One region of the Janthinobacterium sp. LS2A genome, then DNA from elsewhere that is predicted to be linked to it. Evidence: predicted binding sites of a transcription regulator. Region 1 holds the regulator's gene; the other holds the start of a gene.

Region 1 (4,067 bases):
AATCGACGGGCCAGTACGAGGAAGAGCTGAAGAAGGCGGAAGCCGACTACGGCCCCCTGTTCAACAAGTACCTGAGCCAGGACTTGAAGACGGTGGCCGCCGATCCGCAGGCGCAAGCCATCGGCCAGCGCCTGTTCCTGACCTACTGCGCGCAATGCCACGGTTCGGATGCGCGCGGCAACAAGGGCTTCCCCAACCTGACGGACAAGGACTGGCTGTATGGCGGCGAACCCGACATCATCAAGACCACCATCCTGCACGGCCGCAATGGGCAGATGCCACCGATGGGCGCCGCCCTCGGTTCCGAAAAGGATGTCGAGAACGTGGCCCATTATGTGCTGAGCCTGTCCGGTTCGACCTCGGATCCCGTCAAGTCCGTGCTGGGCAAAGCCAAGTTTGGCGCCTGCATGGCCTGTCATGGCGCCGATGCGAAGGGCAACCAGATGCTGGGCGCTCCGAACCTGACGGACAAGGTCTGGCTGTACGGCGGCAGCGCCGATACCATCATGGAAACCGTACGCAAGGGACGCAGCAACACCATGCCGGCCTTCAGCGATTTCCTCGGCGAATCCAAGGTACACGTGCTGTCGGCGTATGTCTGGAGCCTGTCGAATCCTCAGACGCCCGTGAAATGATGTAATGGAACCTCAAGTCATCAAGATGTATGCGGCCCGCGAGCAGATCTACCCTCGCGAGGCCAAAGGACGCTACGCTACCTGGCGATGGGTATGCGTATGGCTTACCCAGCTCGCGTTCTACGGCTTGCCGTGGTTGACCTGGAATGGCAGGCAAGCCCTGCTGTTCGACTTGACCACGCGCAAGTTCTACATTTTCGGCGTCGTGCTGTGGCCCCAGGATTTCATCTATCTGGCGGCCCTGCTGATCATCTGTGCGTATTTGTTGTTCCTCGTCACGGCCATTGCCGGGCGGGTGTGGTGCGGGTTCTCTTGCCCACAAACGGTATACACGGAAATTTTCCTGTGGGTCGAACGCCGCATCGAGGGCACGCGCAGCGCGCGCATGGCCCTCGACAAGCAGGGCCCGTCCGTGCGCAAGGCATTCAAGAAGACGGCCAAGCATGTGGTATGGGGCGCCATCGCCCTGTGGACGGGCTTTACCTTTGTCGGCTACTTCACGCCGATCAAGGAACTGGCGCAATCGGTGGTCACCTTGAATTTCGGTCCCTGGGAATGGTTCTGGGTCTTGTTCTACAGCCTGGCAACCTACGGCAACGCGGGCTGGCTGCGCGAGCAGGTGTGCAAATACATGTGCCCCTACGCGCGCTTCCAGAGCGCCATGTTCGACCAGGACACCCTGATCATCACCTACGATGCCAAGCGCGGCGAACCACGCGGCGCCATGAGCAAGAAGGCCGGCAACAACGACAAGCTGGGCGACTGCATCGACTGCACCCTGTGCGTGCAGGTGTGTCCGACCGGCATCGATATCCGCAACGGCCTGCAGTATGAATGCATCGGCTGCGCCGCCTGCGTCGATGCCTGCAACAGCGTGATGGACAAGGTCGAGCGGCCGCGTGGCCTGATACGCTACAGCACCGACCATGCGATGGAAAACAACTTCAATTCGAAGCAGATACGCCAGCGCGCCATGCGCCCGCGCGTCTTGATCTACACTTCCATCCTGGCCCTGATCATCATCGCCGTATGTACGTCGCTGGCCCTGCGCACGCCCCTGAAAATGGACGTGATCCGCGACCGCGGTTCGATGGGACGCGAAGTGGAAGACGGCATGATCGAAAACGTCTACCGCCTGCAGATCATGAACACGTCCGAGCAAAGCCAGCATTTTAAAATCAGCGCTTCCGGCTTGCCGGGCCTGACCTTGCTGACGCGCGAAGAAGTGACCTTGCAGCCGACGGAAACGCTGGGCTGGCCGATCCGCCTGCGCGTGCCGCACGGCGTGGGCGAGAAGGGGTCGAACAAGATTGCGATCGAATTGCAATCGCTGGACAACCCGTCGCTGCATGTGCGTGAAAGCGCGGTCTTCATCGTGCCGCGGTGATGCAGGAAGGCCGGTCCCCGCACGGGGGCTGGCCGTTTACAGAGGAGAAATACCATGTCCGACAGTCTGAAACTGCAGCCTCCCGTTGCACCGTGGTACAAGCATCGCTGGCCATGGCTGCTGATGATCGGTCCCGGCCTGTCCGTGGTCGTCGGCAGCTTCATGGGCTATATCGCCTTTACGCAGCCCGACGCGCTGGTGGTGGGCGATTATTACAAGCAGGGCAAGGCGATCAACCAGGATTTGAAGCGCGACACGATCGCCAGCGACCTGGCCATGGATACGAGCCTGGCGTACGACGTGGCGCAAGCGCGCCTGAGCGGTTCCGTGCACAGCTTCGGCAAGGCCTACCAGGGACCGCTGCAGCTGCACCTGGCGCATGCGACCCTGCCGGAAAAAGATATCAAGCTGCTGGTGCAGCCCGATGCGGCCGGCAATTTCTCGGTCGCGCTGCCGATGCTCGAGCGCAGCCGCTGGCAGGTGCTGGTGGAAAACGACAAGCGCGAGTGGCGCCTGTCCGGCATCTGGACCTGGCCCGTGCAGCGCAGCATCGCGCTGCATGCGGACGAAGAGTTATAAGCCTTACTTGCAGACGTCCGTGCCTGCCGTAATGGCTTTCAGCTTGGCTGGTTGCAGGATCTCGATCTCGCGGTTCGAGACGCGCAGCCAGCCTTCCTTCTTGAATTTCGACAATAAACGGCTGACGCTCTCGATGGTCAGGCCCAGGTAGTTGCCGATTTCCTCGCGCGACATGCGCAGCTGGAATTTGCTGCTCGAATAGCCGCGCGCTTCGTAGCGCGACGCCAGGTTGACGATGAAGGCGGCAAAACGCTGCGTCGCCTGCATATTGCCCAGCAACAGCATCACGCTTTGCTCGCGCGTGATTTCCTGGCTCATCATGCGGTGGAAATGACGCAGCAGGGTCGGCATATTGCCCAACAATTGTTCCAGGCTGGAAAACGGGATTTCACACACTTCGCTGTCTTCGAGCGCCACCGCATTACAGTGGTGGCGGTCGGCGCTGATGGCGTCCATGCCCAGCAGTTCGCCGGCCATCTGGAAACCCGTCACCTGCTCTTCGCCGCCCGGATTGATCTGGTACGTCTTGAAGTGTCCCAGGCGGATCGCGTACAGGTTCTGGAACGAGTCGCCGATGCGGAACAGCGAGGCGCCGCGCACGATCTTGCGGCGGCGGCCGATGATCTGGTCCAACCTGTCCATGTCGCCCATATCGAGGCCCATCGGCAGGCACAATTGATGCATGCTGCAGGTCGAGCATCGCGCACGCAACGCTTCCACGGTCACTGTGGGCAAGGTTGGAGTGAGTAGCGCTTCAGTCATGTCGGTACCTTTTAGAAAATGCAACAACAAGTTTACTGCATACAGGGTTGCCGTGTGCCAATTTCACCGCAATTTCGGCGAATAAACGACGTTCCGACTTTAATTATATGGCAACATCGTCAAAAGCCCATGCGGGGAGGGCCATTTGCGCGGCGCCGCTTGCCAACTTGATGTATTGATAGGAAAATTCCTAACAGCATTATCTGCCGCCTGTGCCGCCCGGTACTGAAAAGGAAATCATGAAGCCTCTCGGCATCAAAGCAAAAGTCGCGCTGGCCACCAGCCTGACCTCGATCGCCATGATCGCGCTGGTCACCATGATCCAGGTGCAGCACATGCGCGACGACTTCACCCGAGTACTGCTGAGCCAGCAGTCATCCCTGATCAGCCGCACCGCTGCCGAGCTCGACGACAAGCTGGGCATGCTGCTGCAGATCGTCACCCTGACGGCCAGGCAGCAGCCGCCGGAACTGATGGCCCAGCCGGCCCAATTGCGCGAATACTATTCGCGCCGCTCGATGCTGGTGCTGTTCGACGACGTGCTGGTGCTCGATGCACATGGCGCCGTCGTGGCCGACATGCCGGAAGTGGCGGGGCGCGCCGGCATCAACGTTGCCGAGCGCGAGTATTTCCAGACCGTGCTGCGCACGCGCCAGCCCATGATCACCGAGCCGATGCTCGGCAAGTCGAGCGGCATGCCCATC
Region 2 (4,067 bases), on a different contig from region 1:
CTTGAACAGCAAGCCCAGTTCCGTATCACCCTCCAGGCTCAAACGGCGGCTGAAGAACAGCGTGTCCGGATCTTCCTGGCGCCGCGCCAGCAGCATCAAGTCATGCACGCTGGCGGCGATGCACAGGTCCGGTACGTCGACATAGCGCTCGGCCACGAACACCGTTCCCTGCCACTCGAAATCGAAGGCGATGCCCGCGTCCAGCAGCCGCAAGCGCAGGCTGCGCCCTTCCAGGCTGCTTCGCACGTCGTCGGGCAATTGCGGCGCCAGCAGGCGGTTCAAGCCTTGCACGAACAGCCAGGAGGCGGGATACGGCGGCAGCTTGGACAGCAATTCGGCCAGCGGTTCGGGCAGCCGGTATGACGCGGCGGGCTTGCTCATGGGAGGCTTGGCCGGGACGGGCAATCTTTCCAGTTGATCTTGCATGGTGCTTCCTTTCGATGCGTTCAATGGGCGGCGTGCTGGTGCTGTTCCATGCCAGGCTGGCCGTGCCAGTAGCCGTCGCAAGCGCCGGCCGGCTGGCAAGCCGCCAGCTGGGCCTGGGCGCCGATGCCGCTGACCTGGCCGCGGCGCGCGCGGTCGAAGATGGCGATGACTTGTTCCGTGTGCATGGCTTGCGGGCTGATGCGCGCCACCGACACGCCCATGTCGCGCATGGCGTCGAGTTCGCGCACCAGGTTGTAGACGAGCGCCGACTGCGTCTGCGTGCCATTCAACACGAGGAACGGCACTTCGTCGCGCGTGCGCAGCAGCAGGCCGTCCGGCTCTTCCAGGCAGCTGTAGCCGCAATCGTCCTTCGGCAGGTTGCGGTTGCGCGCCGTGAAGCAGCGCGCGGAAAACGCCAGCGGCATGCGGCCGTAGGCGAATACCTCCGTCTCCAGCCCTTCCGGTTTCTGGCGCTGCATCTCGGCCAGCGCCGTCTGTCCCATTTCCAGCGGCATCACCCAGCGCCGCGCCCCGAGGCGCGCCAGCAATTGCAGGCTGGGGCCATTGAACAGGTTCAAATGGGGGCCGGCGACGAAGGGCGTGCCCTTTTCCATGCAGTGCACAGCGCCCATGTCGTTGGCCTCGACGCCGTAGCGGCCATTGCCCGTGATGCGGCGCAGGGTCGCCAGTTCAGCACCCGCCTCGATCAGCGCCTGCGTCGACAACACCACTTCCTTGCCGGCGGCGGCCAGCATGTCGGCGATATCGAGCCAGTCGGCCAGGCGCACCTCGTGCCGGCGCGAGCAGACGGTTTCGCCCAGGTACACGATATCGACGGCCGTGGTGGCGATCTGCTGGTAAAACTCGAAAACGGTGGCGCGCGGCCAGTAGTAGAGCAAAGGGCCCAAAGAAAGCTTCAGCATGTTCATCCTTTATTTCCAAGATCTATGGTAGGCACCCAAGGTGTGCTGCTGGCCCTCGGCCAGCTTGTCCATGGACGCCATCCAGGCCGGCTTGACGGCGTAGCGCGCATTGCCTTCGCGGCAGGCGTCGATCGCTTCGCGCCACACGCGCGTCACCTGCGCCACGTAGGCGGGGCTGCGCTGGCGTCCTTCGATCTTCACGGCGCGCACGCCCATGGCGATCAGCTGCGGCAGCAGCGCCAGCGTGTTCAGGCTGGCCGGCTCCTCGATCGCGTAATACTCTTCGTCGTTGACTTCGAAACGTCCCTTGCACAGGGTCGGATAGCTGGCGTTTTCGCCTGGGGCATAGCGGTCGATCAGCACGCCGTTCAGGCGCGATTCGAGGCCGTTCGGTGTTTCCAGCCAGCGCACGGATTTCGCCGGCGAGCACACGCCGTGAGTGTTCGGCGCCTCGCCCGTCGCGTACGACGACAGCGCGCAGCGCCCTTCGACCATCACGCACAGGCTGCCGAAGCCGAAGACCTCGATCTCGACTTCCGTCTTGGCGATCAGTTGCTCGACCTGCGCCATCGACAGCACGCGCGGCAGCACCGCGCGGGCGATGCCGAAGTGCTCATGGTAAAAATTGATCGCTTCGTAGTTGGTGGCCGAACCCTGCACGGACAGGTGCAAACGCAGTTGCGGGTGGTGCTCGCTTGCATACGCCATCAGGCCCGGATCGGCCACGATCATGGCGTCGATACCGGCCTGCGCGGCGCGGTCGATGGCGCTGCGCCAGACGGCCCAGTTGTGCGGCTGCGGATAGGTGTTCAGCGCCAGCAGCACCTTGCGTCCATATTGGTGGGCGTAGCGCACGCCCTCGGCGATGGCCTTCTCGTCGAAATTGAGGCCGGCGAAATTGCGCGCATTGGTGGCGTCGCGAAAACCCAGGTAGACGGTATCGGCGCCATTGTCGATGGCCGCTTTCAAGGCAGGCAGGCTGCCGGCGGGGCAGACCAGTTCCAGCGGTCCGGCCACGCGGGTGGCGGTGGTTGATTCAAGCATCATGGTGTTCACAGTCCTGTATCGGCTCAGGGTGCAGACTATAGCCCCGCCCATACCGCCCAGTCCTTGACGCAGGTGAAGGAATGCATGCATGGCTGGCGCGCGTTCAAGTTGCTTGACCTGGCTGTAAAATGCCCCACTTTTCTCCCTCACCGATTGCCCGCCATGCCCCGCAAACCGCTGCTGCTATTCCTGCTCACCCTATTCCTCACCGTGCTGCAAATACAGTGGGCTTCGCCCGCCGACGGCTATGTCGAAGAAACGCTCTCCGTGCTGTCGCCCGAGGCGCTGGGCGTCTGGGCCGGCGTGCTGCTGCTGTTCCTGCAAGCCGTCTTCGCCCGCCGCGCCATGCCCGTGCTGCGCCAGGCCGCCATCTGCACGGGCCTGCTGGCCGTCTACTGGCTGCTGGCGAACTACGTCACGTTCGACGCGCGCGTGGCCAGCTGGAGCACCTTCTCGGCGCGGGAAATCTGGGCGCACGTGCTGCCCGCCTCCGTCGCCAGCATCGCCGTCTGCGGCGCCATGTACTTTGGCCTGAGCTGCTTCATCCCGCGCCTGGGGCGCGCGAAAAAAAGCCGCTGACGCGCTTTCTTCACCTGCATCAAGGATTCGTCACGCAACTGCACGCGCCCTTTGACGTCACTATATTTAGTGATTAATCTCCATAAAAACACCGCATGTTGTGTTTATTGGAGGTTTCATGACGACAAATGCAGTTTCCCCCACACGCGGCCAGGTCGACGTCGCCGCGTCCATCAATGAATACCTGGACCGGCGCGACTGGCGTGTCAACGCCAACGCCAACCAGGGTTACTCGCTGGGCGGCCTGATACTCAACGTGTCGGGCAAGGTCATCGCCAACTACTGGCTCGACCAGGTGTATCCGCCGGACGTGGGCGCGGCGCACCGCGAAGCGGCGCTGCACATCCACGACCTCGACATGCTGGCCGGCTATTGCGCCGGCTGGTCGCTGCGCACCCTGCTGCACGAAGGCTTGAATGGCGTGCCGGGCAAGATCGAATCGGGTCCGCCGAAACACATGTCGAGCGCCATTGGCCAGATTGTCAATTTCCTCGGCACCCTGCAAAACGAGTGGGCCGGCGCGCAGGCGTTCAGCTCCTTCGACACCTATATGGCGCCCTACATCCGCAAGGACAGCCTGCGCTACGAAGACGTGCGCCAGTACATGCAGGAGCTGATCTTCAACCTCAACGTGCCATCGCGCTGGGGCACGCAGACGCCGTTCACCAACCTCACGTTCGACTGGATCTGCCCGGACGATTTGCGCGAGCAGATTCCCGTCATCGCCGGCCAGGAGATGGACTTCAGCTATGGCGAGCTGCAGGTGGAAATGGACATGATCAACCGCGCCTATATCGAAATCATGATGGCGGGCGACGCCAAGGGCCGGGTCTTCACCTTCCCCATCCCCACCTATAACATCACCGAGGATTTCGACTGGCATAGCGACAACGCGGAACGCCTGTTCGAGATGACGGCCCGCTACGGCCTGCCCTACTTCCAGAATTTCATCAATTCGGAACTCAAGCCGAACATGATACGTTCCATGTGCTGCCGCTTGCAGCTGGACTTGCGCGAACTGCTCAAACGGGGCAATGGCCTGTTCGGTTCCGCCGAGCAGACGGGTTCCCTGGGCGTGGTCACCATCAACTG

The links. Region 1 encodes FNR, which switches genes on or off when oxygen is low (the NO sensors DNR and NnrR bind a similar motif). Its sites were predicted from a motif close to TTGATNNNNATCAA; they were not measured.
Region 2: ubiU (ubiquinone anaerobic biosynthesis protein UbiU) is a predicted target of FNR. The motif match lies at 2,460-2,473, and genes of this name have one in related genera.

What each region holds. Positions count from the first base shown of each region.
Region 1 is NZ_JAZHPB010000006.1:64,383-68,449, forward strand. It holds gene ccoP (cytochrome-c oxidase, cbb3-type subunit III) at 1-635, shown strand, start outside; gene ccoG (cytochrome c oxidase accessory protein CcoG) at 640-2,022, shown strand; gene V3C40_RS17815 (FixH family protein) at 2,077-2,601, shown strand; gene fnr (fumarate/nitrate reduction transcriptional regulator Fnr) at 2,605-3,363, opposite strand; gene V3C40_RS17825 (response regulator) at 3,603-4,067, shown strand, end outside.
Region 2 is NZ_JAZHPB010000004.1:222,141-226,207, reverse strand. It holds gene ubiT (ubiquinone anaerobic biosynthesis accessory factor UbiT) at 1-426, opposite strand, end outside; gene ubiV (ubiquinone anaerobic biosynthesis protein UbiV) at 447-1,349, opposite strand; gene ubiU (ubiquinone anaerobic biosynthesis protein UbiU) at 1,359-2,396, opposite strand; gene V3C40_RS13775 (hypothetical protein) at 2,559-2,975, shown strand; gene V3C40_RS13770 (ribonucleoside triphosphate reductase) at 3,094-4,067, shown strand, end outside.